Regions from separate parts of the Pontibacillus yanchengensis genome, predicted to be linked through region 3. Evidence: riboswitches for the same ligand, from Rfam matches in the RefSeq annotation. Region 3 holds a riboswitch; each other region holds the start of a gene.
The links. Region 3 has a riboswitch for cyclic di-GMP ahead of GLW08_RS22260 (diguanylate cyclase domain-containing protein). Riboswitches for the same ligand answer to the same signal wherever they lie in the genome.
Positions count from the first base shown of each region.

Region 1: another riboswitch for cyclic di-GMP. It lies ahead of GLW08_RS10230 (bifunctional diguanylate cyclase/phosphodiesterase); the one in region 3 lies ahead of GLW08_RS22260 (diguanylate cyclase domain-containing protein).
Region 2: another riboswitch for cyclic di-GMP. It lies ahead of GLW08_RS11215 (methyl-accepting chemotaxis protein); the one in region 3 lies ahead of GLW08_RS22260 (diguanylate cyclase domain-containing protein).
Region 4: another riboswitch for cyclic di-GMP. It lies ahead of GLW08_RS05875 (SDR family oxidoreductase); the one in region 3 lies ahead of GLW08_RS22260 (diguanylate cyclase domain-containing protein).

Region 1 is NZ_WMEU01000003.1:28,175-35,632, reverse strand. It holds gene murJ (murein biosynthesis integral membrane protein MurJ) at 1-478, shown strand, start outside; gene GLW08_RS10235 (hypothetical protein) at 516-2,123, shown strand; cyclic di-GMP riboswitch class I at 2,418-2,499, shown strand; gene GLW08_RS10230 (bifunctional diguanylate cyclase/phosphodiesterase) at 2,573-4,420, shown strand; gene GLW08_RS10225 (efflux RND transporter permease subunit) at 4,633-7,458, opposite strand, start outside.
Region 2 is NZ_WMEU01000003.1:248,412-255,869, reverse strand. It holds gene GLW08_RS11225 (hypothetical protein) at 671-901, opposite strand; gene GLW08_RS11220 (thermonuclease family protein) at 1,174-3,828, shown strand; cyclic di-GMP riboswitch class I at 4,045-4,136, shown strand; gene GLW08_RS11215 (methyl-accepting chemotaxis protein) at 4,251-6,281, shown strand; gene GLW08_RS11210 (glycine betaine ABC transporter substrate-binding protein) at 6,573-7,458, opposite strand, start outside.
Region 3 is NZ_WMEU01000003.1:438,867-446,324, forward strand. It holds gene GLW08_RS11955 (class I adenylate-forming enzyme family protein) at 1-575, shown strand, start outside; gene GLW08_RS11960 (acyl-CoA dehydrogenase family protein) at 572-2,242, shown strand; gene GLW08_RS22260 (diguanylate cyclase domain-containing protein) at 3,055-4,008, opposite strand; cyclic di-GMP riboswitch class I at 4,100-4,184, opposite strand; gene GLW08_RS11970 (ATP phosphoribosyltransferase regulatory subunit) at 4,486-5,667, shown strand; gene hisG (ATP phosphoribosyltransferase) at 5,667-6,293, shown strand; gene hisD (histidinol dehydrogenase) at 6,308-7,458, shown strand, end outside.
Region 4 is NZ_WMEU01000001.1:1,216,358-1,223,815, forward strand. It holds gene GLW08_RS05860 (YciI family protein) at 1-124, opposite strand, end outside; gene GLW08_RS05865 (pirin family protein) at 328-1,212, opposite strand; gene GLW08_RS05870 (YitT family protein) at 1,498-2,094, shown strand; gene GLW08_RS05875 (SDR family oxidoreductase) at 2,321-3,118, opposite strand; cyclic di-GMP riboswitch class I at 3,569-3,666, opposite strand; gene GLW08_RS05880 (GDYXXLXY domain-containing protein) at 3,857-4,360, opposite strand; gene GLW08_RS05885 (DUF2157 domain-containing protein) at 4,357-5,568, opposite strand; gene GLW08_RS05890 (DUF418 domain-containing protein) at 5,558-6,772, opposite strand; gene GLW08_RS05895 (spore germination protein) at 6,916-7,143, shown strand; gene GLW08_RS05900 (spore germination protein GerPB) at 7,156-7,356, shown strand; gene gerPC (spore germination protein GerPC) at 7,429-7,458, shown strand, end outside.

The DNA of each region.
Region 1 (7,458 bases), 410 kb from region 3:
ATACATCCCCATTATCTTAACGCAAGGATTGCTCGTTATTGGCGTGAAAGGCATGTACGCGCAAGGCGCAGCCAAGCGTTTGTTGAAAATTAGTTCCACGACGATTTTGTTGAATGCTGCGTTAAACTGGCTGTTCATTCAACCGCTAGGCTATCCAGGATTGGCATTATCCAGTTCCGTTGTGGCGCTCTATTACGTGACCGCGACGACGCTTGCAGTCTATCGCGATTATGATCATTCCGAATTGAAAAAACTCGTGCAGCTGTTCTTCCGTGTTCTCGTTCCTTCTATTATAATGGCTGTTCCGATTGTGTTGATCCAGCAGTTCACGTCCATTGAATCCTTATATGCGTTATGGAGACTATTGATTCTCGTGCCAATCGGCGTTGTGTTCTACGTTGCAGGGATGTACTTGTTTTACCGTGAAGGCTTCAGGCAAATGTTACGTGTTGTAAAAGACCGGAAAAGTATGAGTTAATGGGACTAGATTGTTTGTTGCAAGGAGGAGAAGTGTAGTGAGAAAAGCGTTAGCATGGGGGACGGTTGCATTTGCTTTTGTATTTGTCGTTGGGCTAGTGCTATCACCCCGGTTCATGTCATCGGGCGTCGATGCATTAACAGGGTACACCGTTTTTGAAGACGGGAACGCACCGGCTGTAAACATATCAGGTGATGAACTTGAGTTCCACTTGGCTGAGGAACAGACGAAACAGTCGGACGTTGCTGAAGACCGCATCCTAACGTTTGATGTGTATGAAGGCCAACGGGAAGCTGGGACGTTTACCCTTACCAAGCGGACCTTATCCAACGATGATGTTGTCTATTTTACAAAATGGGAAAATGGCCAAGATATTGCGACGAGCATGGACATTACCTATCAATTTGAAAATACCGATAAGCTAACGCTGAATCCCACTCCAGTTGATAGCATTCAGCACAAGCACGACCCTACGGTAGGTGTCGACTCCACTACCCTTCCTGTCGGGCTATTACAGGCTGGTAAAAGTGGATCAGCCTGGCTTGGCCGAAGCTATCAATCTACTTCTCTATCGGAAACGTACGAAGATGGTAGCAAAAGTGTGTTGAGGGAAATTGGTGATGAGGTGAATCCATATATGGTGGAAGACGGTAACCTCGTGCAGAACCTTTCCTCCGGCAGGTCTGACATTGCGGAAAGCTGGATGCTATGGTCAGATGAAGACCTTTTTCAAGATGAAGATGTGTTGAAGAATTGGGAGGCTTATACGGCCGAGCATTACATGAGCACGCAGAAGTGGCTAACCCCAGCTGGTTCCTATAAGAAACTCGCGTATTCGATTGAGCCTGGCACGGAGCTAGGATACGGGCGAAGCATTGGTGGATTACCGAATAAATCCGCTTTAGAGCGCTATAAGGAAACAGGCGAGCGTTTTTTTGAAAGCATGACATTGAATTCCGTTGCGATGATTGAAGCGTATCGCGCTGAAAAAGATACAAAGCTATGGAAGACGGAGTACACGAGTACATGGGTCATGGATGACTACGGCATTCACGCACCGTACACCGATACCCGACACAATGAGAAATTGTCGTTATTCTTGATGAAGGCAGCTGATACGTTTGACGTGCCTTCCTTGAAAGAGCAGACGCTTGTGTATGCGGATCATCTTTTAAAGCAAGCTGAAGAAGGCAATACCATTTCATATGGTGGGGATGCCTTTTTAGTAGCGGACTACGACGGCCCAGGAAAAACCAAAACGCCACACGCTTCCTTGAACCACGCATTAGGCGAAGCATACTACTTGCTTCAAGCCTATCAGCAATCAGGAAAGGAATCCTATCTTGAGCTTGCTCATTCGATTCGATTAGCTATTGAAGAGATTGGCATGGATTGGGTACGCGAAGAAGGTGAACATCGCAAGGACGTCTGGTACATGGTGAAAGCTGACCACAGTTTCGCAGGTAATGACTATCAGCTTCTCACCCTTATCGATCTATACAAAAACCAACAAGCCTGGTCGAAGACGAAATACGGCACAAGCGACATGTTTGCTAAACTCATTGATTCCAAAGCAGCATATCTGGAGCGCGCCGATGTCGATGTCGCACAGGCAGTAAGTGAATATGAAAGCATCGCCCAGTAGGGCGATGCTTTTTTTGTGGGGTCAGACCCCCACCGTTGTAGAGCGATAAAGGATTGCAGGATAAGTGACCATGTTATGTAGGTTTGTGAGATATATAGCTTCAAGATTGTACAGTTATCCACACTATATTCTGTAATGCTTTAGAACTGCATCATGGAGGCCATATGGTATCGCATGAAAGTGAGTCTATTACAAAAGACTCACTAAAACTAAAATACATAAGGTTTTTGGTCTGTAGTATAGTATATTATTACTTTTTATATTACAATATTAGTTAATGCAAAATAACGATAAATAAGATAAAGGCAAACTTATTGAAAAATAAGGACGCAAAGCTACGAGCCTAAGGCAATGCTATGGTCGTCGAGTTACCGAATACATTTTTGAGGAAGAGATATATCCTATGTTCGGTAGGTATATCTCTTTTTGTTTATAAGGAGGTAATAAAATTGACTATCATTAAACCTATAATGAAAAGATCAAATGGTGACGACAACGCTCCTTTTTATCATTCGAATGAACCATCCGTTTTTAAAGAAAGTGGTGAAACCAAAATCGTTCAAGATAGTACGGATTGCCAGCATATAAAGCAGCAATTAGCTAATAAAGAGCAAGAAGCAATGATAATTTATAACAACCTTGAAGAAGTTGTTTGGTCTATCGATATTCCCTCCAAGGACGTACTATTTTGTTCTAACGGATTTGAAAAGCTGTATGGTTATACATTGGACTATATCATTAGTGAGCAGGAATATTGGCAAAGTCTTATTCATCCTGATGATAGGAGCAAAATGAAAAGAGCAATCGAGGATTTATTGAAAGGGGAAAAGCTCTTTGTACAATATCGTTATTATCACCCATCTGGAGAAATACGTTGGATTGAAGTGAAATGCTTCCCCATTTTAAATGATCAACATCAGCTAACAAAGCTAGATGGAATCATGTGGGATATTACTGACAAAAAGCATATGGAAGAAAGAAAAGAATATTTAGCTTATCACGATTATTTAACCGACTTACCAAATCGCAGACAGTTTGACTCCCGAATGGATGAGTTAGTAAAGAATCCTCATTCAGTAGAATCATTTGGCCTTTTATTTTTAGATTTAGATCGATTTAAACATATAAATGATATGCTTGGTCATTTTATTGGGGATCAATTGATTAAGGAAATATCCGATCGCTTACGAGAATGCGTTGGGCATCAACACTTTGTAGCTAGAATGGGCGGAGATGAGTTTTCATCTATTTTATATGGGGTAGATGTAGATCAAGCCATAGAAATTGCTGACCAGATTACAAAACAAGTGAGAGAACCCTATTTTATTAAAGGGTATGAATTACATATAACAACCAGTATTGGTATTAGCATGTACCCTTTCGATGGAGAAGAAGCCAATCATATGATTCATAATACGGATGCCGCACTTTATCATGCAAAACACATGGGGAAAAACACGCATCAAATATACACGCCTTCTATGAATATAACCTCCCATAAGGTTTATTACTTAGAAAAAGATATTCGAAAAGCCATTTATCGAGATGAACTTTTTCTTGAATACCAACCTAAAGTCTCATCGAAGACTGGTGAAATAATGGGTGCTGAAGCTTTGATAAGATGGGAGCATTCAGAATGGGGGAGAGTTTCTCCAGGAGAGTTCATTCCTATTGCAGAGGAAAGTGACTTGATTTGTGAAATTGGTAATTGGGTCATCTACCAGGTTTGTCAGCAACTTCATGATTGGAAAAGGAGTGGCATCGATCTTGTACCTATTTCGATTAATGTCTCTCCTAAACAATTACTAAAGGAAAATTTCACTCAAACCATTATGGAGGCATGCAAAATATATAGCATTGATCCCACATCCCTCCATATTGAGATTACAGAAACATCGCTCATTCAATCGTCAATCGTCGTTAATGAAACTCTTACTACATTAAAAGACATAGGTATTACCTTATCATTAGATGACTTCGGGATAGGCTATTCTTCGCTAACTCACATACGACAATTTGATTTAGATGTACTGAAGATTGACAAATCCTTTATTAATAACTTACCTGATCAACAAGAGGACGTTACAATCATTTCTAGTTTAATCACAATGGCTCATGGCCTTGGGTTGAAAATTGTTGCTGAAGGAGTGGAAAAACAAGATCAATTATCCTTCCTACAACAACAGGAATGTGATTATATTCAAGGGTATTTGTTTAGTAAACCTATCTTAGCTAATGAATTTATTACATTACTAAACAAGAATCGTTTGCAGAATAAACATCCTCATTACACATAGAATACGCCCAATAAAAGACAGTACATTTTGAGTTCGCTTTAGTAATGCAACGGCATCTCCCAATATGAACCTGAATTCAAATGTCTAAAAGAGGACAAGACACCATCTGCTTTCACGGTGCCAGCCCCCACCGTTGTAGAGCAGTGGTGTTGGAGCGTAATAAAAAAGGTACTGGCGGTGGCCAGTACCTTTTTTTGTTGTTTGCTTTATCGTTATTCTGTCGATAAGCTTTCGTTTTTCTTTTTGCGGCGGCCGCGTTGGAAGAGGCCTCCGATTTTGCGGGATAGGTCGTCGAAATAGGTGTAGACGACTGGGATTAGGATCAGTGTAAAGAAACTGGATACAGTTAGGCCAAAAATGATGGTGATGGCCATTGGTTGCTGAGCTTCGGCGCCTTGGCCGAGTCCGAGTGCTAGTGGAATCATGCCGAGTACAGTGGTTAATGTCGTCATCAGGATAGGGCGCAGGCGACTTGGGCCGGCTTCGAGGATTGCTTCGTAGCGATCGCTCCCTTTTGACCTGACGATGTTAATGTAATCCACGAGTACAATGGCATTGTTGACGACAATACCGGCGAGCATGATGACCCCGATGACGGCTGGAATGCTTAGGGGCTTGCCTGTTATAAATAATCCACCCAACACCCCAACAGCTGTCGCTGGCATGGAGAACATAATCACGAATGGATATAATAAATTCTCGAATTGTATGGCCATTACGGCATAGACAAGGAATATCGAGAAGATCAGGGCAACGGTTAGATCTCCAAATGAGTCGGCCATATCCTCTGCCTGTCCTCCAATAGCATATGAGTATCCTTCTGGGAAATTCATGCTGTCTAGCTCACTTCTTACATCCTCTGTAATGCTTCCAAGGTCTCGCTCCACAATATCACTGGTTACATTGACCTGACGTTGCTGATTTTCCCGTAACAATGTCACTGGTCCTTGCACTTGTTCTAGTTCGGCGATGGTCGCAAGTGGAATCATCGTGCCTTGCTGGGTTTGAATTTTTGTTGACTCTAGATCGTTTATGGTGCGACGTTCATCTTCTGGTAAAATCATGCGAACATCGACTTCGTCTGCATTTTCCCTGTACCTGGTTGCGATTTGACCGCTAAAGGCAACTTGGACCTGACTCATGACCTGTTGATACGTGAGGCCATATTGAGCAGCCTTATCTCGATTCACATTCACTTGAATCTCAGGGCGACTTTCCGATGCGGAGGTTTCTGGATTGTGAATCCCGTCAATATCGGAAATCATGAACACGACTTGGTCCGCTAGTTCCTGAAGCACATCGTAATCATCTCCATTAATCTGGATCGTAACGGGATCGCCTGTGCCAAGACCAGCTGCCATCTCACTAACGGTGATTTCTGCTCCGACGATGTTTTGTAAATCCTCATCAATGGACTGCATCACTTCTGCTGTTGTTCGCTCCCTGTCTTCAGGTGGAACGAGCTGCATCGTGTAGGTTGCCTGGTTCGATGTAGACGAGAACCCTTCGAATCCGCCTCCACCGATGCTAAGGTAGTTCGATTCGATGATGTCTTGATAAGAATCTAATTTTTCATCGACCTCAGCAGTAATTTCTTCGGTGCCCTCAAGAGAGGTTCCACTTGGGGCTGTTACTTTCACTTCAATTTGCCCCTGGTCTGAAGACGGTATAAACTCCGTTCCAAGAAAAGGTGTAATCGCAAAACTTGCCGCGACAATGACGATGGTGCTAAGTAAGGTAAGGAGTCGATGCTTTAATGTCCACCTCAGCATCGAGCGATAGGCGTCATTGACTTTGTTCATGAAGCGATCAAACCAGTAGCGCCGCCCGTTATCCTGCATGGCTTTCGTTAATAGCTTGGAAGAAAGCATCGGGATGAGTGTAATCGATACAATCAAGGAGGCAATGAGCGAGAATGAAACCGTCAACGCTAGTGGTGTGAACAGCTCCGACGCAATGCCTTGTACGAATACGATGGGTAAAAAAACCACCAATGTCGTCGTTGTGGAAGCAATTACGGCTGGTGCTAGTTCCGATGCACCGATTTTAGCCGCTTCTTTTAGCGAATATCCTTGTTGCCGGTACGAGACGATATTTTCAAGAATAACGATCGAACTATCGACCATCATCCCTATTCCGAGCGCGAGTCCTCCCATGGTAAGTACGTTCAGTGTATTATCGGTAAAATACATGAGCGTAAACGTGGAGATAATCGCAATGGGGATGGAGATTCCGATAACGATAGTTGCTCGAACACTTTTTAAAAACAGTAGCAAGATGAGGATTGAGAATACCCCACCTAATATGATGTTTTGCACAACAGATTGAATCGATTGTTTAATGAAGGTAGACGTATCAAAGACGACGTTCATATTCACGCCCTCTGGGAGGTCTTCCTTCATCTCATCCATCGCATCATACATATTGTTAGCTACCTGGACGGTGTTGCCGTCTGATTTTTTCAAAACGGATAACACGACAGATGGGTCGCCATTTACTTTAGAAATGGTGGTGACTTCTTTGAATGTATCTTTTACAGCCGCTACGTCCTGAAGCTCAAGTTGCGCTCCAGTTGGGCTGATAATATTCGTTTCGCGTATATCTTTGATGGATTCATATTCTCCTTGAATCCGAACCTGTAAATCTTGATCCCCTTTTTCCAATACACCGGCAGAAGCCGATTGGTTGGCAGCGTTAATCGCCTGGACGAGGGAATTGGTATTGAGGCCGTACTGAGCCAGCTTCTCCCGTTCTAGCTGCACTTGAACTTCGCGCGTTTTTCCACCTTCAATACTGACGGATCCAACGCCACTTTGTCGTTCAAAATAAGGCACGAGGTCATCCTCAGCAATGTTTTGCAAGGTCGACGCGTTCTCTCCAGAAAGACCAATCCACATGACAGGAATCTGTTGAGGATCAAAGCGAAGAATGCTAGGATCGCTTGCGTTTTCTGGTAAAAGACCCTTGATTTGATCGACCTTTTCCCGAACATCAAGTAGCGCATTATCTAAATCCGTTCCGTTCTCAAACATCATAAT
Region 2 (7,458 bases), 190 kb from region 3:
TAATTCGTATGAAGACGTAGGTAAACTACAGAAAAGCGCAAGCGCCCTGGTAGCGACGTATATGCTGCAGCCTACATATCGACCGGAGGTGAGGGGAGCATACTAGTTGCTGGGCGCTGGAGCTAGACATGTAAGAACCACTACTGCTACGTCTTTAATCAATCTAAATAAATATAATTCGACAGAAAACGAGGTAAACCCTACAAAAAGCTAAAAAATAAGTCTTAAGTCATTGGTAATTGTAATTATTTGGTCTCATATGATTTCCACTAGAACAAAAGTGCAAGCGCCCGTTTAGCGACGTACAAACTGGACGGCTCCGTATGAGATAAAGAAAACACGGGGAGCGCAAGCGACCCGATGTTGACTTATCGTAAGGAGGTGCAGGAAGTTTGCTAGTCGCTGGGCGCTGGAACTAGACGGAACAAAAGTGCAAGCGCCCGTTTAGTGACATACAAACTGGACGGCTCCGTATGAGATAAAGGAAACACGAGGAGCGCAAGCGACCCGATGTTGACTTATCGTAAGGAGGTGCAGGAAGTTTGCTAGTCGCTGGGCGCTGGAACTAGACGTGGACACATCACTTTTTCCGTTATACACAAGCATTGAATGTTATACACTAAGCGATAAAAAACCAGGTCATATCCAGACCTGGATTCCTATCTTATGCCTATTTCGTCATCATAAACAACAAACCTAGCACACCTAATAAACTGACCCCCGCAGAAATCATCCCAGCCGTATAAGCAACCCAACCAGACATAACAATTAACGCAATCATTCCAACAACACTCATTACGAGTCCAATCCCGTAAAAAACTTTTCGTGCCGCAGAACCTTTTACTTGACTTGTTAAAGCTAATGTACTTAGAAAAAAGATCACATTCAACACTACTGCCATTATGTAAAACTCCTTTAATCTTCAACGTTCACGTTTGCTTAGTATGTACCTTAATGAATGATGGATTCCAACTTCTATCTTATAATTAATTCTTTCACATGAGAACAAGGAAACATAAAAAAGTTTAGTTGAGTACCATAACAAGTAAAAAATCATAGTATTTTTTTACCAAAAATTAATTTTCACCAGAAACTTACAATAGATAAACAAAACCTTACAAATTTTCCTTTATAATGAATGTAAATTGTTAATTAATGGGAGGTATGAAAAGTATGAGAAGAGCTTTTTCACTTTTATTGTCGTTTTTAGTTGGTTTAAGTATGTTAGCGATTGCTAACCCAGTCCAAGCCGAGACAAACAGTTCTTTAATCTTTTCCGAGTACGTGGAAGGAAGTGGCTACAACAAAGCAATCGAACTTTACAATGGAACAGGCGAGCCAATCGATTTACCAGATTATACTGTTGTTTCCTTTACAAATGGCGCATCTCAAGATCCAGGTGACGGCTACGCAAATGAGCTAAACCTTTCAGGAACACTTGAAGATGGTGAAGTTTATGTGATTGCACACTCCGATGCGGACCAAGCCATTCTAGATCAAGCTGACGTTACAGGGAGCAGTTACTTTTATGAATTTAATGGTGATGATGCTGTTGTCCTTTTCCAAAACTATGACGAAAGTACAAGACAAGGTACAGTGGTGGACTCCATTGGTAAAGTTGGAGAAGATCCTGGTGATGGATGGACGGAGAACGCTACATCGACTAAAGATACCACGTTAGTACGTAAGGAGACAGTTCTTGCTGGTGACACAGACGTTACTGATGCTTACGATCCTACCGATGAATGGATTGCTTTACCTAAAGACACTTTTTCAAACCTTGGAAAATATGAGTCCGTACAGCCTCCTGAGCCAAAGGATGAATATACAGCTACAGTTGAGAGAGTTGTAGACGGGGATACAATTAAGATTGAATCATCCATTCTGGGAGCAGACACCGTAAGATACTTAAACATCGACACTCCTGAAACGTATCATATGGATTCATATGACTCCTCTTTGATTACAACCAATCCAAATCACTCACAAAAATATCACGGTGTACAAGCTACAGAACACCTACAAACATTACTACAACCAGGCGATGAGGTAACCCTTGATGTTAGTGAAAAAGTGACGGACGATTACGGACGTTTGCTTGCAGAAGTCATACGTACGTCTGACGGACTGAATACGAACCTAAATATGGTTGAAAAGGGCTATGCTGTAACGTATTTCATCGCCCCAATTGGCAGCGAGGAAACCTACCAAATGTACCAACAAGCTGCAAAAACTGCCCAGGCTAATAATTTTGGAATCTGGAGCGAAGAAACTCCTTTACTTGAATTACCCTTTGAATTCCGTGCACGTTACGATCAAAAAGGCTACTCAAAATATGTAGGTAATTCAGAGACAAATCAATATGTAAGACCTGCAAATTGGGAGCAAGTACCGGTGGAGAATCGTATTTTCTTCTGGACAGAACAAGAAGCTATTCAAGCCGGATATGAGCCAGCATTTGAACGTGGCAATAAGATTGCCGATGCCCGCTATGCGCCAGAAGGGTCCAACGTTGCTGTTCAAGGAACGGTCATTGCAAAAGACGACAAAAACTACTATATCCAAGACGACACCGCAGGGATTGTTGTACGTACGGACGCAGTTAATGCATCCATTGGTGATGTCATTCGAGCTTCAGGAAATACAGAGGAGTATTATGGACTCCTTCAGGTCGTAACAGATGATGTGACCATTGTAGAAGAAAACGCTCGTGAACTGGAACCTAAATTAATCGATGCTAACGACTTAGGTGAATCACTCGAAAGTCAACTCGTATCGTTACAAACCGTTTCGGTCGAGTCTGTAGATAAGTACAATGATTTTCAAGCAAACGATAAAAGTGGTTCCTTTGTAATCAATTCGGATGAAAACCTACTAGAAGTGGGCACAACCTATGACACTATTACTGGGTATGTAACATACAGCTTTGGTCAATATAAAGTAGTTCCACGTTCTGCGGATGATATTGTAAAAGACATTCCTGCCGTCTCTATTCAGGAAGCTCGAGAATCTACTATTGGGAGCCGGGTTAACATAGAAGGAATCGTAACAGCGGCTTTCCCAACTGGCGGGAAGATCAATTATTATGTACAAGACGAAACAGCAGGCATCGTCGTACGAGCGGAAGACCTTGGCGCTAATGTTGGTGACCGCATTCAGGCTAAAGCAGTAACAGAAGAATATTTTGACCTATTACAACTTCAACCTTCCGAACAAAATGCTACAATCATCGAAAAAGATGTAGGCATTCCACAAGCTAAACCCATTACATCAAACGAGTTCTCCGAAGAACTGGAAGGTCAATTGGTTAAAATAAACCTAGCGGAAGTAACGGATGTTGATGCGTTCCATAACTACACCGCCCAAGATGAACAAGGCACTTTTGTCATTGATTCCGATAATGACTTGGTTGAGATAGATAAAGTATATGAATCTATTACCGGTGTCCTTACCTATAACTACGATGAATATAAAATCATGCCCCGCTCTGCTGAAGATGTTGTTGCACTCAATCTATTCGAAGATCATTTAGACGGATCTATGACTCTAGAGAACGTAGCCACTCAACTAGTAGAACTAGAAGCAATGTTCGGTTCTGACAAAGTTGGTAAGCTTTTAGATGAGCAACTATCATCATTTATAACTACAAACGGTAACACAAGCCAGCACATCGACTCTACCGTTCACCATATTTTAAAATCTATGCAAAAGATGAATAACGATAAAGAGGAAAAAGAGATGAAGAAGATTGAACATGAGTTAGAGAAGATTATGAAGAAAGATGAGAAGAGTAATGGTAAGAAGGATAAAGGTAACAAAGCAGCATAGAAAATAGGTAAAAAAGTAAGCCTCTCAAGTATGAACTACTTGAGAGGCTTTTTTTAGGGTTATTCATCTATTCTCAGTAAAGAAAAACAAACTAAATAATTCCTATAATGATTTAATAAAATGATTCTTTATGCCGATACAAATATAGACAAAGTTTCATTCATCCGTTTCACACGAGAAGTTAGTGTAATTTTTCTTTAAATACCATCTTTCTTCATACCAAAGTGGCAAACTTAGCGAAAGATAGGGGCGCAAAGCTATGGGCCTACCGTATTGCATTGTAATACCAAGGCAGCCGTGCTCCCGAAATGGTACTAATCCATACACCGTTCTTCGGTGATTTTTTATGTATGAGAATAGAAATGGATCTAAAATGACGTGTGAGCCAGGACGGGTTTTTTATTACAGGGGGAATTCAGGAAATGAAGAAGAAGACAAACAAGAAACGGTTCAGCAAAACTCCAGGGAGCTTTTTTAATAAGACGATTCAGCGACAAATCTTACTCCCTTTTCTTATCTTAATTATGGTTGGAGGCTTAATCATCGCTGGTGTCAGCTACACATTTAGTGTTTCGCAAACTACCGATGAGCTAGTCAACAACGTAGAACAACAGATGGCAAGTTTAAATGACTCATTTGATACATATTTTCAAACACAAGAACAAGTTGTACAAAACTTAGCGAACTCTCGTAAACTACAAAACTTTGAACATTTCAAAGAAGAAATGCTTCTCAATTTTGTAGACATGGATAACATGAATGATTCCATTACCAATATTTATTATGGACAGGAAAACAACGGGGACATCGTCATGTCGGCCTCTGTCAATCTATCATCTGATTTTGACCCAAGGGAACGACCTTGGTACAAATCAGCAGTTGAACAACAAGGGGAAGTCATATGGACAGAGCCATACCGTACTGAAGGGTCTGATGAACTACTCATTAGTGCAGCCCAAACGGTCATGCAAAATGGTGAACTGCAGGGAGTCGTATCAGTGGATATTAACCTTGACTCTTTGGTATCCACTATCAATAACATCAAAATTGGTGATGCAGGATACGCAGCCATCCTAGATAAAAATGGGGTGTTTTTATCTCATCCAAATGAATCCAATATCGGCAAAAACGTTTCAGATGCCGGTTACTATAAGGACTTAATTGCTCAAAATCAAGATAACGGCATTGTAGAATATGAGCTAGAAGGCGAACAAAAAGCTATGGGGTATGCTGTGAACAAACGCTCTGACCTCATCATCATTGGATCTGTTTACAAGTCAGAATTTGCAGAAAAAGCAACACCTATTTTGATTCCAATTGGTATTAGCTTGCTAGGTGTTATCCTTCTGTCCATTCTTGCATCTACTATCATCACTAGAAGACTTACAAAACCTATTAAGAACTTGCAAGCAAAGATGAAAGAAGTAGAAGAAGGAAATCTACAAGTTACGCTCGCACAGTCAGGACATAACGAAATAAGCCAACTTTCAAGATCCGTAGATGAAATGAAAGAAAGCTTGCGCTCGCTCATTCAAAATGTAGGTGGTGCAGCCCACTCGGTATCCAGTCAGAGTGAAGAGCTTACTCAATCTGCAAATGAGGTGCGAGAAGGTAGTTTACAAATAGCGTCTACCATGACTGAGCTTTCCTCAGGTGCGGAATCCCAGGCGAATAGTTCTTCTCAGTTATCTGAAATGATGGAAGATTTCACAACAAAAATTCAACACGCTCATCAAGGTGGCATCGAGGTTGCTAACGCTTCAGAGGAAGTACTGTCTATGACAGAAGAAGGCAGTGAGATGATGAATCGCTCTGTAGAACAAATGATGACCATCGATGCCATCGTCAAAGAAGCAGCGGAAAAAGTACAAGGATTGGATAAACAGTCGCAAGAAATCACCAAGCTCGTTGAAGTCATTCGCGATATTGCTGAGCAAACAAACCTGCTATCTTTAAACGCAGCTATTGAAGCAGCTCGAGCTGGCGAACATGGAAAAGGGTTTGCAGTTGTTGCAGATGAAGTTCGTAAACTAGCAGAACAAGTATCGTCATCCGTTGGGGATATTACGACTATCGTACAAAATATCCAAAACGAGTCCAATGTCGTTGCAAACTCTCTTCAAGACGGATACAAAGAAGTCGATGAAGGCTCCAAACAAATAAAAGCCACAGGCGAATCCTTCAATCAAATCAATCAATCTGTTTCGGAAATGGTACAGCGCATTCATACGATTTCTGGTAATCTTAACGAGATCTCCGAAAACAGCACGAAAATGAATCAATCCATTGAAGAAATCGCAGCCGTATCAGAAGAATCAGCAGCCGGGGTCGAACAAGCTGCAGCCTCAGCCCAACAATCAAGCAGTTCCATGGAAGAAGTCTCCTCTAGCATTAAAGACCTAGCGGAATTAGCCCAGGATCTGCAGGAGCAAGTGGAAAAGTATAAAGTGTAAAACAAAAGCGCAAGCGCCCGTTTAGGACGTACAAACTGCGGCCTATAGGACGTAGGTTGGTTCGATGTTGCTACGTGACGTAGCGATTTTAATCGAACTGCCTTTAAAATTCTTTTAAGATAAAGGAAACACGAAGAGCGCTAGCGATTCGATGTTGACTTATCGTAAGGAGGAGCAGGAAGTTTGCTGGGCGCTGGAGTTGGACGTGGCTTATAAAAGCGCAATAAAAGGTGCCTGCCCCCCCACTGCCGTAATGCTTTAAAGCAGCGGGGGCAGGCACCAAATTTTTAATTAGGATTCCTCTGCCGACTCGAGCATGTTATTCACTTTCTCTTGATGATTGTTAATCCATTGTTCAGCTAATTTCTCAAACGACGTTCCATCCTCCTCATACTTTAACATCATTTCTTCTAATTCACTTACTTTGATACCCCATTCTGATAAAATCTTGTAGGCTTTTGGATGGTCTTTTTCTAAACCTTTATAAGACAGAACGTAAACATTATCCTTTTTGAAATTCTCTTTAGAGTCTTCCAGGAATTTTAAGTCATATTTCGCAAACATAGAGTGAGGTCTCCATCCAGTGATGATAATAGGTTCTTCTTTTTCAATTGCATCATCTAAAGTAGCTATCATCGTAGCCTCACCAGATTTTATCAATTCATAATTCTCTAGTCCGTAATCATTTATAACCTGTTTAGAAATTTCTACAATTCCCGCTCCAGCTGCAATGGTAACAACACGTTCGTCGAATTTAGATGCCTTCCCCTTTAAATCTTTAATAGTGCTCTCCTCAACATATTCCGGAACAACCCAACCTAATGGGACGTCTTCATAGCTAGTTGCAACCTTTTGTAAGTCATCTTTATACTTTGACCAAAGTTCCGCTTCTGTATGTGGGAGCCAAGCATCCATAAAGAAGTCGATTTCTTTATTCTGGAGTCCCTTGAAAATCAATGGCTGACTAATTTGCTTCGTTTCTACTTTATAACCTGCTTTTTCTAGTATTTGTTTAGAAATCTGAGTTGGTAGAAGTGTGCTTGTCCAAGTCGTTTCCCCAAATACAATTGTTTCATCCTTAGAATCTTCTTTTTTATCAGAAGATGTTGATGATTGAGCATCTTCTCCACTTGAATTACATGCTGTTAGTAGTAATACTAATAGCAATAATACTCCA
Region 3 (7,458 bases):
CGAAAGCAGGAAGTATAGGCCAGCGTCCAGCATTGAACTGTGAAGTGGCGATTGTAGATGAAAATGGTGACTATGTTCCGTATGGTCAAGTAGGGGAAATTGTTTTACGTGGCGAAGGGAATATGAAAGGATATTATAAGGATGAAGAAAAAACCTTAGCCACATTCAAAGATGGTTGGCTTTATACAGGTGATATGGGTAAACGCGATGAAGATGGGTTTATTTGGGTCATTGATCGTAAAAAAGACGTTATTATCGCAGGTGGGGTGAATATCTTTCCAAAAGAAATTGAAGAAGTGTTAAGTACGCATCCTGCTATTGCAGAAGTTGCAGTGATTGGTGTGCCTCATCCGGACTGGGGGGAAACTGTGAAGGCATTTGTTGTAGTAGAGGATGACCATCAGTTTGCTTCACTGGAACAAGATTGTAAACGTTTCCTTGAAGAGAAAGTAGCAAATTTCAAAATACCCAGAATTTACCATAAATTGGATGCTTTACCCCGGAATGCAACGGGAAAATTATTGAAACAGCAACTGAGACAAACTCAACAGAGTCCAGAAGGAGAGATACGATGAATTTTTTTAGAGAAGATCCCAATTTGAGTTTTATACTTGATCAATATTTAGATGAAGAGTTTCTAGAGTGGGCTAAGAAAGAATTGGATGAATACGGTGAACTCTGTGCCAATGAGATTGATGAGCGAGCTGTTCATACTGATCGTGACGGGCAACCTCAATTAATCAAGTACGATAAGATGGGCAATGATATTTCAGAGGTTTGGGTGAATGAGGGCTACAAACAAACGGTATCTGAAACGTACAATCGCGGAATTGTTGGTTATGTGCATAAAGATATTCCTGATTTAAATCGAAAAGGTAACTATCTGTATTCCTATGCTCAAGGGTATCTTCTCTCTCAGGCAGAACCTGGCTTCTATTGTCCTGTAACACTAACGATGGCGACAGCATACTTACTAGATCACTATGGAAGTGAAGAATTAAAAGCGGCTTATTTGCCACATGTTCTTTCTACTGGAGAGGTAGAGTTATACGAAGGAGCTACTTTTCTAACAGAGCGCCAAGGCGGATCTGATGTAGGTGCGAATGAAACGACCGCTGTTCAGGATGGTGATCACTACAAGCTTTATGGTGAAAAATATTTTGCTAGTAATGCAGGCATGTGTGGTGTCGCGATGGTGTTGGCTCGTACAGAAGATGCTCCAGAAGGGACGAAAGGACTTAGTCTATTTCTAGTGCCTTGGCGGAATGAAGATGATAGCCTGAATGGCATTCAGATTCGTAGATTAAAAGATAAACTTGGCGTGCGTGCTGTCCCATCTGCTGAAGTGGTTTTTGACGGGGCAGAAGCGTATATGGTTGGGGAACCGCAAAAAGGGATTCATTATATGATGGAAGCGCTGAACTTATCGAGAGTATGTAATGCAGTTGCTTCTATCGGAATCATGCAACGTGCTTATCTAGAAGCTCGGGATTATGCTTATGAGCGTTCTGCATTTCGCAATCAGCTAAAAGATTTTCCAATGATTCAAGATACTTTAGCCACACTTAAAGCCAAGCAAGAAGTAGACACAAGCAGTGTATTTCAATTGATTTCTTTATTTGATTATGTCATGAATGAACCAGAGAACACATCTGAAAAAGATCAGGCCCTCAATCGGTTGTTAATTGCATTATTGAAAAAAGAAACAGCAGAGCAGGCGATTCACTTTTCTCATGAGTCCATCGAGATGCATGGAGGAAATGGTTATATAGAAGACTTTGTGACGCCTCGCTTGTTACGCGATGCTCAGGTGTTAACCGTGTGGGAAGGCACAGCGAATATATTGGGACTTGAAGTCTTACGTCTGATGAAGAAGTACCACATCGATAAAATGTTTATTGATGAAATAAAAGGTAGGATTGATCAACTACCAGTTTCCCTTTCAGAAGAATATGGCCTGATTTATGGCGAACTCGATGCATTAAAAAAACAAGCCGCCCGCATAGCTGTTATGGAGGACGAAGAACAAACCTACTATGCGAAATTCATAGCTGAAAAAATGACCAAAATATTCGAAAGTGTTGTGGCATTGGAAGATGCTGTGATTGGTGGCGAACGAAAACTTGCCATTGCCAAAGTATTCATGCAACACACATGGAAAAAAGACCAACCAGATTGGGATCAACAATCTCTTGCATATTACGATATGATCGTGGAGCAGAAAACAACAAGCAATGTGTAAAATGCAATAATCTAAAGCAAAAGGTACGATTCCTGTCGAGGGGATCGTACCTTTTGCTATGTTAAGAAATCTTTCTTCAACAAAAGAGGCATAATCTTGAAGACTTGAAATTGAGATAAATTTGGTGATCGCACAGAAAGAGCGATGTACCCGTGGATTTAGTTAGAATAAAGGTGGCCGTGGAACAACTCGCGTCCTGCCGGCGAGCTGGTAAGCCTCCTCGAGCCCAAAAACCGGGGCTCTGTGGGGTCTTGCCTACCTCTTTCTCCGGCGGGAGTCTCCTTGTTCCACGGCCACCTTTGCTAGTATTGGGAGTAACGGAAACATTGCGAAGTTAGAGGGGTTGAGGTATTTGAATATCTTCTGACGGTCTACACCCTAGTAAGTTAACAATTGGTTGATAACAAAAAATTCTGTGGCAAAGAAAGCTAATGGACATTTAGTTCGCTGTTTGTAAAAAATAAAGTTTTATTTGTCCGTAAGCTCTACCCAAAGAGGGTTTTCACAAAAAATAAGGGCTTATATGTCCTTTCGGGAGACATACAACATTTGGCTGCGGGTCCGATAGCCATTACCCGGCTGGGGGTGAAGGGGGACTACGAGACTCCCACGGGAGAAAGAGGTTGGTGAGACCCCCGGAGGGAGCAAAGCGACTGAGAAGGCTCACCAGCTCGCCTGCAGGAAAGCGAGTTGTTTCACCGTAACCCCCCTTCCACTTTTCAAGTATCGGACCCATCACCTTTTGAATATATCTCGAATCCAGGTCTTCAAGATAATGGGGCGATTATGGCATAGTAAATACGAAATACATCTCAGACAAGGGGAAGTTCCTCTTTATTGTTTTTATGTTCATACATCCATTGGTCAGCTTCCATATACATGTTTTCCATCTCAGCTCTTGAATTGGAACGATAGGCATATCCCAATGACAAATAGATAGGGAACTTGGTTGTTTCGTTGAAGTGTTTCAGTTGGTCAATGAGCTTATTGACTAATAGCTTAACTTCAGCTTCTGATGTATTCGTGAGAAGCAAGGCAAATTCATCTCCCCCTACTCTACAGACAGTGATGTCAGATTGGGATAGGGAGGACAGAAGCGTAGCTGTATTTTGAATTAATTCATCCCCTTGTTTGTGTCCAAATGTATCATTGATTTTTTTAAGATTATCCAAATCACATAAAACCATTGCTACGGAGTCATCCGTTTGATCGTATTTCTTCATATAATTTTCAAAAAAATCACGATTGTAGATGCCTGTGAGGCGGTCGTGTGATATTTGGTATTCTAATCGTTCCATTAGCTCTACTTTATCACTAATATTCCGGATAACCCCTTGCAGGGCAACGAGTTTTTCATTTCTATAAATTGGCGTAGCGTGTTCTTCAAACCAAATATAGTTGCCATTATTATGCTTCCAGCGTTGAATAATGGGCTGGTTAAAATCAATCTGGCCATTAATTTTTCGTTCTAGGGTGTTATAATCCTCTGGGTGAATGCGATCGAATATGGCGAAAGGGTTCTCGAATGTTTCTTCAAGTACTTGTTCTCCAAGTGCAGTGTCTATCGAAGGACTAAGGTATCGATACCTTGGGATTGGTTCAATCTCAACATAATAGATAATATCCTTCGCATGTTCTAGTAGAGGATAAATGCGATACTCATCATCCTGTTGAACCCTATCATTTCTTCTATTTTTTATAAGCTGGACAGTTTTTAGCGTTAAAACTCCTAACACAACTCCAATGCTTATCCAAACTACCTTCACCCATCTCACCTTCTATAAAAAGTTATTCTATGTGTCATGATTCCATAAGAAAAAGGCAAACCGAAAAAAGGCCTGCCCTGCTTCCTTCTTATTCGGCAGCTCGACCACCATTGGTAGGTACCTTTAGGCTCGTAGCTTTGCGTCCTTATTTTTCAATAAGTTTGCCTTTATCAAATTATTGTCTTATACCATTATATAAGTACTAGTTCAAAAATACCAAGTCATTCGACAAAAATAGTGGATATTTTATCATGTTTTTATCTCATTATTATCCATTTAAAGTGTATCTCTTAAAAATGGATTGCGTTTTTCTGAAGCGATATAGGGAAACATATAAAAAGGAAAAACAGTGGAAACATGTTAGAGTTTACCTAAGAGAATCATGCGTTGACGGATTATCTTTACTTTGGTAGCATATTAGCAAGTTAAAGGATTGAGAATTGTTTATACTATTTATCCTAATCAAGAGAGGTGCAAATGACTGTGGCAAATCGTCTTATGTTTGAAAAACCCTTAGGAATGAGGGATACGTTGCCCTTTTTCTATAATCAAAAACGAAAAGCAAGGCAAGCATTATCGCAAACCATTGAGTCATGGGGGTATCAGTTCCTTGATACACCGATGCTTGAATATTTAGATACAGTTGGAGAAGCTAGTGCGATTGATGAAACCCAGCTCTTTAAGCTATTGGACCAACAAGGGCACACCTTGGTTCTGCGTCCAGATTTGACTGCTCCTATTGCACGAGTGGCTGCTTCTCAGCTTAAGGAACAAGGCTATCCCGTGCGTTTGAGCTATGATGGACCTGTGTTTCGTGCCCAGCAAATCGAAGGAGGCAAACCAGCACAGTTTGAACAAGTAGGCGTGGAATACATAGGGGAAAACTCGATCTATGCAGATGCAGAGGTTATTGCGCTACAGGTAGAATCTCTTAAAGCATCTGGTTTAGAACAGTTTCAACTCACAGTAGGTCATATTGGTTATGTGAAAGGTTTATTAACAGAGATTTTCGGTGAGGACCACGATACAGCTGAAATGTTCTTACGTTATCTTTTTCGTAAAAACTATGTTGGGTTCCGAAAAGCCCTTCAAGAAGTTGAGCTTTCAGATCGTGATAAAAAACGTCTTACCCAGCTTTTATCTTTACGTGGGGAAGAAGATGTACTTTCGCAGGCTGAAGATATTACGACAAATGGGGCTTGTCATCAAGCGATTGGCGAATTAAAGCAACTACGCGATTTATTAGAAATATATGGCGTGAGTCACTATGTTTCCTTTGATTTGAATCTTATTAGCCACATGAATTACTATACAGGTATTTTATTCGAAGGCTATGCACCTCATTTAGGTTCTTTATTGTGTAATGGCGGTCGTTACGATCAATTATTGCCTTCCTTCCAATCGAATGCTTCTGCAACAGGCTTCGCTATTAGACTAGATCGCTTAGTGGAAGCACTATCTCAGGAGGAAGACACGGATGAGCACGTATTAGTGCTTTATAATCGCGATACGTTTCAACAAGGATTACAAAAAGCACAATCCGCAAGAGCGAAGGGGCAACATGTGGTCCTACAGCATAAGGAACAACTAGAAGAGAGCTCGCAAATGGAAGCACGTTATACGTGGGTGTACGATGTAACCACAGGAGGTGGCGAATAATGAGCGATTGGCTAACGATTGCGATGCCAAAAGGACGCATCTTTGAAGAGGCCGCTGAATTGTTAAAAAAGATTGGCTATGACTTTACAGATGTGGAAGAATCAAGAAAACTTATTTTAGAGTTCCCTGAATACAAAGTACGACTGATGCTGGCGAAGCCTATGGACGTCGTGACGTATGTTGAATACGGTGCAGCCGATTGCGGTATTGCCGGGAAAGACGTTTTATTAGAACAAGATCGTGATGTGTATGAAGTCTTAGACTTACAAATTAGTCCTTGTTATTTAGCCGTAGCCGGGGTACCAGATAAACCATTAAGTAAGATTGCACCTAAAATTGGGACAAAATATCCTCGAGTGGCTTCAGAATATTTCCGAGAGCAAGGAGAGCAAATTGAAATCATTCCTCTGAATGGATCGATTGAATTAGCTCCTTTAATTGGGTTAACGGACCGAATCGTTGATATTGTATCGTCTGGTCGTACTCTAAAAGAGAATGGTCTCGTAGAGTATGAGAAAATTGCTGATATCACCTCTCGTTTTATTGTAAACCCAGTTAGTTATCGCATTAAGAGTTCATCGCTTGACCCTATTATTGAAAAATTAAGTGAACAAATCGCTGGATAAGGAGGAATGGAAACATGGACATTCTTACACCGAACGACTTGGCGTCTATAAAGCGAAGTGTAGATGGAGGCACAGAAAAGCAACGGGAAACCGTCAAAGAAATTCTTGCTGATGTTCAATCAAAACAGGATGAAGCGCTCTACCATTATACGAACAAGTTGGATGGTGCCTCGTTATCAGAGCTTCGGGTGACAGAGGAGGAGTTCCAGCAAGCGCGTGAAACGATGGATGCTAAAGATATTGATATCCTCAAAGAAGCAGCTGAGAATATTCGATCTTTTCATGAAAAACAAGTTCGTCAATCTTGGTTTGACACGAACGAAGATGGGACGGTCTTAGGTCAAAAAGTTACGCCACTAGATGCGGTAGGTGTCTATGTACCAGGCGGAACAGCTGCTTACCCTTCTTCTGTATTTATGAACGTACTTCCAGCGGTAGTTGCTGGTGTGGATCGTATTGTAATGGTATCCCCGCCTTCAGAAGAAGGGATCTTACCTGCAGGTGTCCTTGTAGCGGCTGAAATTGCCGGAGTGAAGGAAGTGTATAAGGTTGGTGGTGCCCAAGCAGTAGCGGCACTTGCATATGGAACGGAATCCATCCAACCAGTCGATAAAATCGTCGGCCCAGGAAATATTTATGTAGCTTTAGCCAAGCGAGAAGTGTTCGGTGATGTAGATATTGATATGATTGCAGGTCCAAGTGAGATTGTTGTGTTTGCAGACGACACCGCAAAGCCCGATGAAGTTGCAGCGGATCTTTTATCACAAGCAGAGCATGACGAACGTTCCTCCAGTGTACTTGTGACTACCTCTGAAACCCTAGCGAAAGCTGTGGCTGAAGAAGTAGACAAGCAACTGGAACAACTTCCACGAAAAGATATTGCTCAAGCTAGTATCCGTGATTTCGGGGCAATTGTGTTGTGTAACAGCAAAGCAGGAGCCATTGATGTCGTTAATTCGATAGCACCAGAACACTTAGAAATTATGATGGAAGAACCTTTAGGGGTGCTAGGAAGCATCAAGCATGCAGGCGCAATTTTTCTAGGACGTTATAGCTCAGAGCCAGTTGGAGACTATTTCGCAGGACCGAATCATGTGCTTCCTACGAGCGGTACGGCACGCTTCTCCAGTCCACTAAATGTTGATGATTTTGTGAAAAAATCAAG
Region 4 (7,458 bases), on a different contig from region 3:
TAACCATACCCTCCGATTCAGCACGAAAGACGACTATTCCAAATGCACCATCCAGGCAAGGGCCTGCCTTAATCAAGTTTCCTTCAGATAACATTCCGTTTAGATATTTAAAGTGTCGATCCATAATTTAAATCTCCCTTCTAATAAACTACTTTAGTTACATTGTTTTCTAGAGTTAGTTCTATATTTATGTAAGAATCCCTTTTATCCTAGTTTTTTATTACCCATGTATATTTTCCTTTCTTTGAAGATGCAAAAAACGCATGTGATTTCTAGTACGAAACCACATGCGACATACGTTCTCGCTTATTTGATTAATAGATCCTCTTATTGAGAGGAAGGTCCAAATTTTCCTTGCTGGAAATCTTGAATTGTTTGCTTGATTTCTTCCATTGACCGCATCACAAATGGTCCATGTTGAACTATTTCTTCTTTGATTGGTACTCCAGAATAGACCAACACTCTTGTTCGACGACTCTTGGCATCTAGCTGGATTTCACTTGTTTTCGTTTCATTGCCATTCTCGTCATATGTTAATGTAGCTACTCCATGTTTTTTCAGATGAACCGGCTCCATTTCACCTATACCTACTTCTCCTGATAATACATAGAGAAACGCGTTATGATTTTCTGGTAACTGATGCGTGTAGGAGGCCCCTTCAATTAATGAAATCTCCGTGAGAGTAATTGGAACAAGTGACTCTAATGGTCCTTTTTCTCCAGCAATATCACCAGAATAGACTTTAACAGACCCACCATCGACCGTTACTTCTGGTACGTTTTCTAGATACACATTTTGATATTTCGTCTCTGTATTCCTTAAATGACTCGGTAAGTTCAACCACAACTGAAGCGTGTGAGCGATGTCATCCTCTACACCTTCTTCCGCATGTCTAGCAGCCCAGCCAGCATTCATATATTGCACATCACCTGGGTGGAGAACATCTTTTCCTCCCCCATTATCCACATGTTCCAGTCTTCCATCAATCACATACGTAATGGTTTGAAAGCCTCGATGAGGGTGATCAGAAAACGTGCCTCGCTTGAACCAATCCTCAGCCATTAAAATAAATGGATCAAACTCTCTCCAGCGATCTGCAGGCAAAACCCATCCTTTTTGGATAGCAGGAAAACGCTGTTCACTATACTCTACATACCAATGATCCTTTACACTTCGTTTCAAAGGTTCTTGGTTTTCATATTCTTGTGCCATGTTGATGTGTGTTCACTCCTTTAGTTACTAGGGATTAATTATTTTAACAATCAGAACAGTTTTTCATCCTACACGAATAACCTTTTTCCTACATTAGTTGTCACATCAACTATTTAAAGATAGTTGCTACACATACTAATTTACATTTGTAATTTTTACCTGTCAAAACATTCGCTTTTATTATACGAATCTATACCAATCATCTATCAAGCTATATTAAAAACTCGTATGTAAGACAATCTCCTGAATACATATAAAGTAAACATGTACGCAAAGGAGACTCTTATGAAAGCCCTTTTAAAGAAAGGCCTCATCATCTTATTTGGAAGCTCCCTTTTGGCGATTGGTATTAATTTTTTCTTAGCACCTTATCATGTATTAGATGGTGGGGTAATAGGAATTGGTTTAATCGCAAATTATTTATGGGGCATGGAAGCTGGACTAGCTATCATCATCTGTAGTATTCCGATCTTCACCCTCGCCTGGTTTCATTATCGGTATTACTTCTATAATAGTTTACATGGACTCTTGATCTCATCTCTATTTATTGATTTATTTAACGGATTAAGACTACATCACCTTGCATTAGATCCTGCACTTAGTTCCATGATTGGTGGGGTTTTTGTTGGTGGTGGTATCGGATTCATGCTTCGACATGGGACGAGCACAGGTGGGACGGACTTGCTAGCACAAATGATTGCAGATTTATTCAAAATCAATGTCGGTGCAGTCATTTTTGTCATCGATCTTGCAGTCATCTTACTAGGAGGATATCTCTTCTCCACTCAAACGCTTCTTCTCTCATCCATGACGATTTTGTGTGTAGCTGCGGTTACCATGCTCTGTACCTCGCATCCATCATTAGGTGAAGCAAAAAGCTAAAGAAATGGGTAAGCGCCCTGATAGCGACGTATGAGCTAGACTGAGCCGTAGGAGATAAAGGAAACACGGAAACATGAGTGATTCAATGTTGACTTATCGTACAGAGGCGAGGGAAGCACACTAGTCGCTGGGCGCTGGAGCTAGACACGTAAGCGCCAGAATTTATTCTTTCTTTTCAGCTAATAAAAGCCGCACTGAGTGATATCCCCCCTTGCGGCTCTTAAGATTATAATGCTTTCACATAGCCTCCATCGACCACTAACGTTTCACCGGTCACGTACGTATTGGCAAATGAAGCTAAATAAACAGCTGTCTTTGCAAATTCTTCTGGCTCACCATAACGCCCCATTGGAATCTGGGTTTCTGCTTCTGCCTTGACTTCTTCACTGGATAATCCTCTTCTTGTGGCTTGTTTTTTATCCAATTCTTCTACACGCTCTGTTCCAATTCTTCCTGGTCCAATCGTATTTACTAAAATATTATCTTTAGCGTACTCATTGGCAAGGCTTTTTGATAATCCTGCTATTCCTGTACGAAATGTGTTGGAAAGAATAAGCCCATCGATAGGTTGCTTTATGGAAGAGGAAGCTATATTCAAAATACGCCCTCCTCCTGCATCTTGCATTTGCGGAATTGCTAATCGAGATGCTCTAATAAAGCTAAGTAAGTTTAATTCAAATGCCTGCTGCCAATCTTCATCTTTGAATTGCATAAAAGAACCTGCAGGAGGTCCTCCAGCGTTATTGATTAGTACATCAACACCCCCTAGTTTATCAGAGGCCGCTTCAAACAATTCCTCTATTGCTTTTGCACTAGTTAGATCACATACATGTGTGTGTGGAGCTGATCCATCTCCGCCTACTTCTTGCTTTATTTCCTGTGCGGCTGAGAATAAATTTTCGGGATCTCGACTAGAGATGAGCACTTCCGCTCCCTCTTTTACAAATTCCGTTGCTATCGCCTTCCCTAATCCTTTACTAGCTGCTAACAAAATAACCCGCTTCCCTTGTAGTCCTAAATCCATCTAAAACCCTCCAATTGTAAAACCTAGTTTCATTGTACTGAAAACCACCTAGCAGAATCCAGTGGGACGAGGAACCTGTCCCTTCGTCCCAAAGCAAAAAAAGAGCCTTACGCATGATGCGTAAGGCCGTCTATTTTGTATAAGGGGAAAATCACTCAAAACTCAACTGCTTGTGTTCTTACAATAAACTAAAAACGTAAGGATGTACGCTAAAATAGAGGATGTCCTTCAAAAGGACAAGGTACGACGTGTCTAGGCAAGGTCTTATGTCAGAATAGAATGGTGAGGGAACTAATCATGCTAGTCTATCCCTAAAAATGGTCGTAAAAAGGAATAGATTCATGTAGGTTCGAGTAGTGCAGCTACTACTGGTCACCTCCTCCTGCATAAAAAATAACCCTGCCTTCGACTACCGAAAGTGGGTTAGATCATAAAATGCACCCGCAATCTTTCGGTAACTGGCTGGCGTAGATTCATGCGTGGCAACATGATCCGTAGCCCCTATAGCTTTGCGTCACTGATTTTCATCAGGTTTGCCTTTATCGAGATTCAACAGATGTGCTATGAACTTGACGTTGAATCTGATTATCTATATTATACATCGATAATTGTCTAGTTGGGTATCATTCATAGTTCTTATTTTTTGTATAGAAATATTTTCCTATTTTATATATTTCCAGAAATTTTATAGGTATATATAACTAAAAATGCTTTTTTATAGGCAATTCAGCTGAACACCTACTTTGCCAACATAACCTCTATTATTCTCTTCTGACCCCAAGGGGCGATAGCAATTTCAACCATCATATCACCCTGATGATTTTCATAAGTCTCACCACTATTATCTTCAACATAATATCGACCGATTCCATAGTCTATCTGAAAACCATCGTTTGCTTCAAATTCGTAACGTCCGGTCATTATCACTTCGTTCTCTTTTGCATTTTGTTTTTGTAGTGATGCTCTTTGTACCTCAAATATTCCATTGTCATTTGGAACTAAATAAACATAAACCTTATCCCCTCGTTCCAACTCTCCTTCACTCAATTGACCCTTTGGAATTGTATTTACTTCATAGTTTAATATGACATAGTCGCCATAAAACACATCACTTGGATCAACAGGTGCTGTTTGAAGTGTTACAGTTTCACCGAAATCTTCCATTACATAATAGGAAACTGCCATTGCTACTAAGTAAAACGCTTGTGCGGCCACGACCACGATAAATAACCATTTCTTCATAACCGATCACCTCTTTCCTCTGCACGACAGAAAGCTCTTCGTCTCCGTTCAAGCAAGTAACCAAGCGTAAATAGCAGCACTCCTCCAATAAAGAAGAACAACGATTTATCAAGAAAGTCCCATGCTAATTGGAAATAAGCTACAAGGGTACTCACTAAAAACGCAATTGTTCCAATGTTGATCATCTCAGCGTCCCCATCTTTATATCCTGTTAGTAACCTACCTAGTGAAAAAATATATAACATAATTAATACCAGAGCACTCTTTAAATCTGGCAATAAAAAGACAGGCACAAATAGGGCTAAATCTACCAATTCTACTGAAGAATGGGTGGTGATTTTACGATAAATAACCCATCCACCAATTACAATTAATACCAGAAGAAAGCTAACCTCTAGCTGAATATCTTGTAACACCCATCCGGATTGTAGGGTGAAAACTTGTATGATCCCAATAAGAAACGCTAAAGCTAAGGCAATACGCTTAAAAGCTTGCACAGGAAAGTCCTTCGATACAATTTCTGAAAGGCTGTATAACAATAACAAGAATGCAAATAGCCAGTAATACGATAAATCTGAAGTTAGCACGAGCACAAGGCTTTGCAAAAAAAATCCTATTCCATAAAGGGTGGAAATCCATTCCCGTTGATGTTTATAGGTAAAATAGCCTAATCCAATAAGAAAAAGCAATCCTAGACCGAGATGAAAATCGTGATACGTAAATCCTCCATAGATTTGACCAACCGTAATAATACCAAATGCCAATACTAGCATGACGGCTTCCTGACTTAAGATAAAGACCGCAATGACTGCAAGAGACCATATAAAGAACGCCGTGGCACTATAGGCCATATAATGATACATCTGACCGGTAAGAATAATTCCAGCTCCAAACGTAAGAACACCTACAACTAAAAACGTTGCTCCAATCCCTCTTGAGTGCTTTCGGTAAATGCGTTCTCCTACACCGTAAAATCCAATCATAGCCACCAAAATAATAACCATTTTTATAGCATTTGTAAGATCGGACCAATTCGAAGCTATGAAGGTTAGAAAACCCAATCCAACAAATAATCCTCCAAAGGCCATTAACAAGAAACGATGATCATGCTTAGGGTATCTGGATAAAATAGCTGTATATTGTTCAGAAGAAATAATTCCTTCTTTTACCCATTTCTTCGCTTCTTTTTGAATCTGATCATGTTTCATTGGATACTTCCTCCTTTATATTCGGAGTGCGGCGTAATGGTTGCTTTTTCATATACGTAATGGTTCTCCACAACCATTCAAATGGACCAAATCGAAAGAACTTTAACCATAATTTACTGGCGATAACCTGCAAGAAATAAACCCCTATTACAATCACGACACTCATAATCGGTGGCACTGAACCATATAACCCTAAACCGACAGAATAGAATAGAAAGAAACAGATGACGGACTGTAGTAGGTAATTGCTTAATGATAAACGTCCTACAAACGTGAAAGGAGCAAATAGCTTCCCTCCAATTCCATGTTGGTACATAAGTGCGACGGATGTAATGTAAAAGACGGCACTCGCTGAACCTCCAATACTATCTTGGACACTATATTGGATCCACTCTGGATTGCCAAACAAATATGGCCCCATTTTAAAAACGATAAAAAAAACCAAGGTAATACCCCACCATTTTTGCAAGGTTGGCTTATGTTCTGTAGTGTCGTGTAGCAATCTTTTTTCACAAAAATACATACCTAGTAAAAACATCGGCAATAAACTCAACGTGAGAAAAACCCATTGAAATCCTAAGCTATTCGAATAAAGCCAATCATGTTGTATTTGCCCGAAAACCTCCATCCAAGTACCAGAGCTGTACGCCTCTTGAGCTTGTTGAATGTTCTGTCGGTCTATACCAGACAACATATTTCGAACAGGATAATAGAGAGCAACTGAGGTAATCGCATAGAAGAATAAAAGTCCAAATGACCAACTAACCATAGTCTTTGTCTCTCGTCCAAAAAACAAAAATAGCAATAACCCAATCATCCCATACGTAAATAAAATATCCCCGTGCCAAATAAAGAGGCCATGAATGAGTCCAAAACCAATTAGAACAACTAACCTCCTGGCAAGAATGAGCTGGTACCGATCTCCGAACCCTTTATCCAAGAGACGTTGCTTCATCATATACATGCCGAATCCAAACAAGAAGGAAAATAGCGTATAAAAACTTGCTTGGAAAAATATATCAATGAATGCTTGAACGATGTGACTCATTTGACTGTCCCAAAAGACGCTTTCCCCACCATACATAAAATAAGGCGCATTAAATGCTGGCACATTCACCATAAAAATCCCAAATATCGCCAATCCCCTGGCAGCATCAATCCATGGCAAACGCTCGGAAGCGTGAAGTGGTTTTCCGTGATTCATTTCTCTTCTCCCCTTTTTTGACATATAACTTAGTGTAATTTTACCCTTTTCGTTACAATAAGGTCAACGTAATTTGAAAAATATTCCCTAACTATCACCATTTTTCAACCCTTTCATAGACTAATAACGAAGGAGGTATGCCTATGCCCGCTCAGGTCGGAGCCGTAAAAGTTGTCAGCATATCAAGCTCCAGTATATTTAATATTGGTGATGTGTACGCCATGGCACCAGAAAGTTCCGCAAAGACCTTTGCAGGAGGTGGATCCTTTAACACTGGTGATGGCATATCTATTAACTTATCTAATTCAACTACCTATGTGAATGACGAAGATACCATTGATCAATCTACAATTAATTCTGATGATATATAAAGGAGGTCCTTTATGAACTATACGATTTACCAAAACATTTCGATTCATTTTTTAAAGGTCGGTTCCATTAGTAATTCTTCTGTTTTGCAGATAGGAAGCGCAGGTGTTATTCAATCACAATCGAGTTTATACAACACAGGTGGGTATGAAAAGCCTGCTGAAGAGGCAGAAGCTGTTGAATCACCACCTCAAGCACCTTTTGTACCATTATAGGTCTCTGTTTCACACTTTATATCTCCTCTTCATACACTAAAATAGGTCAATGCCTAGAAAGGAGAGGTCTCGATGGGCTATTACGATTCCTGGAACCAGTAC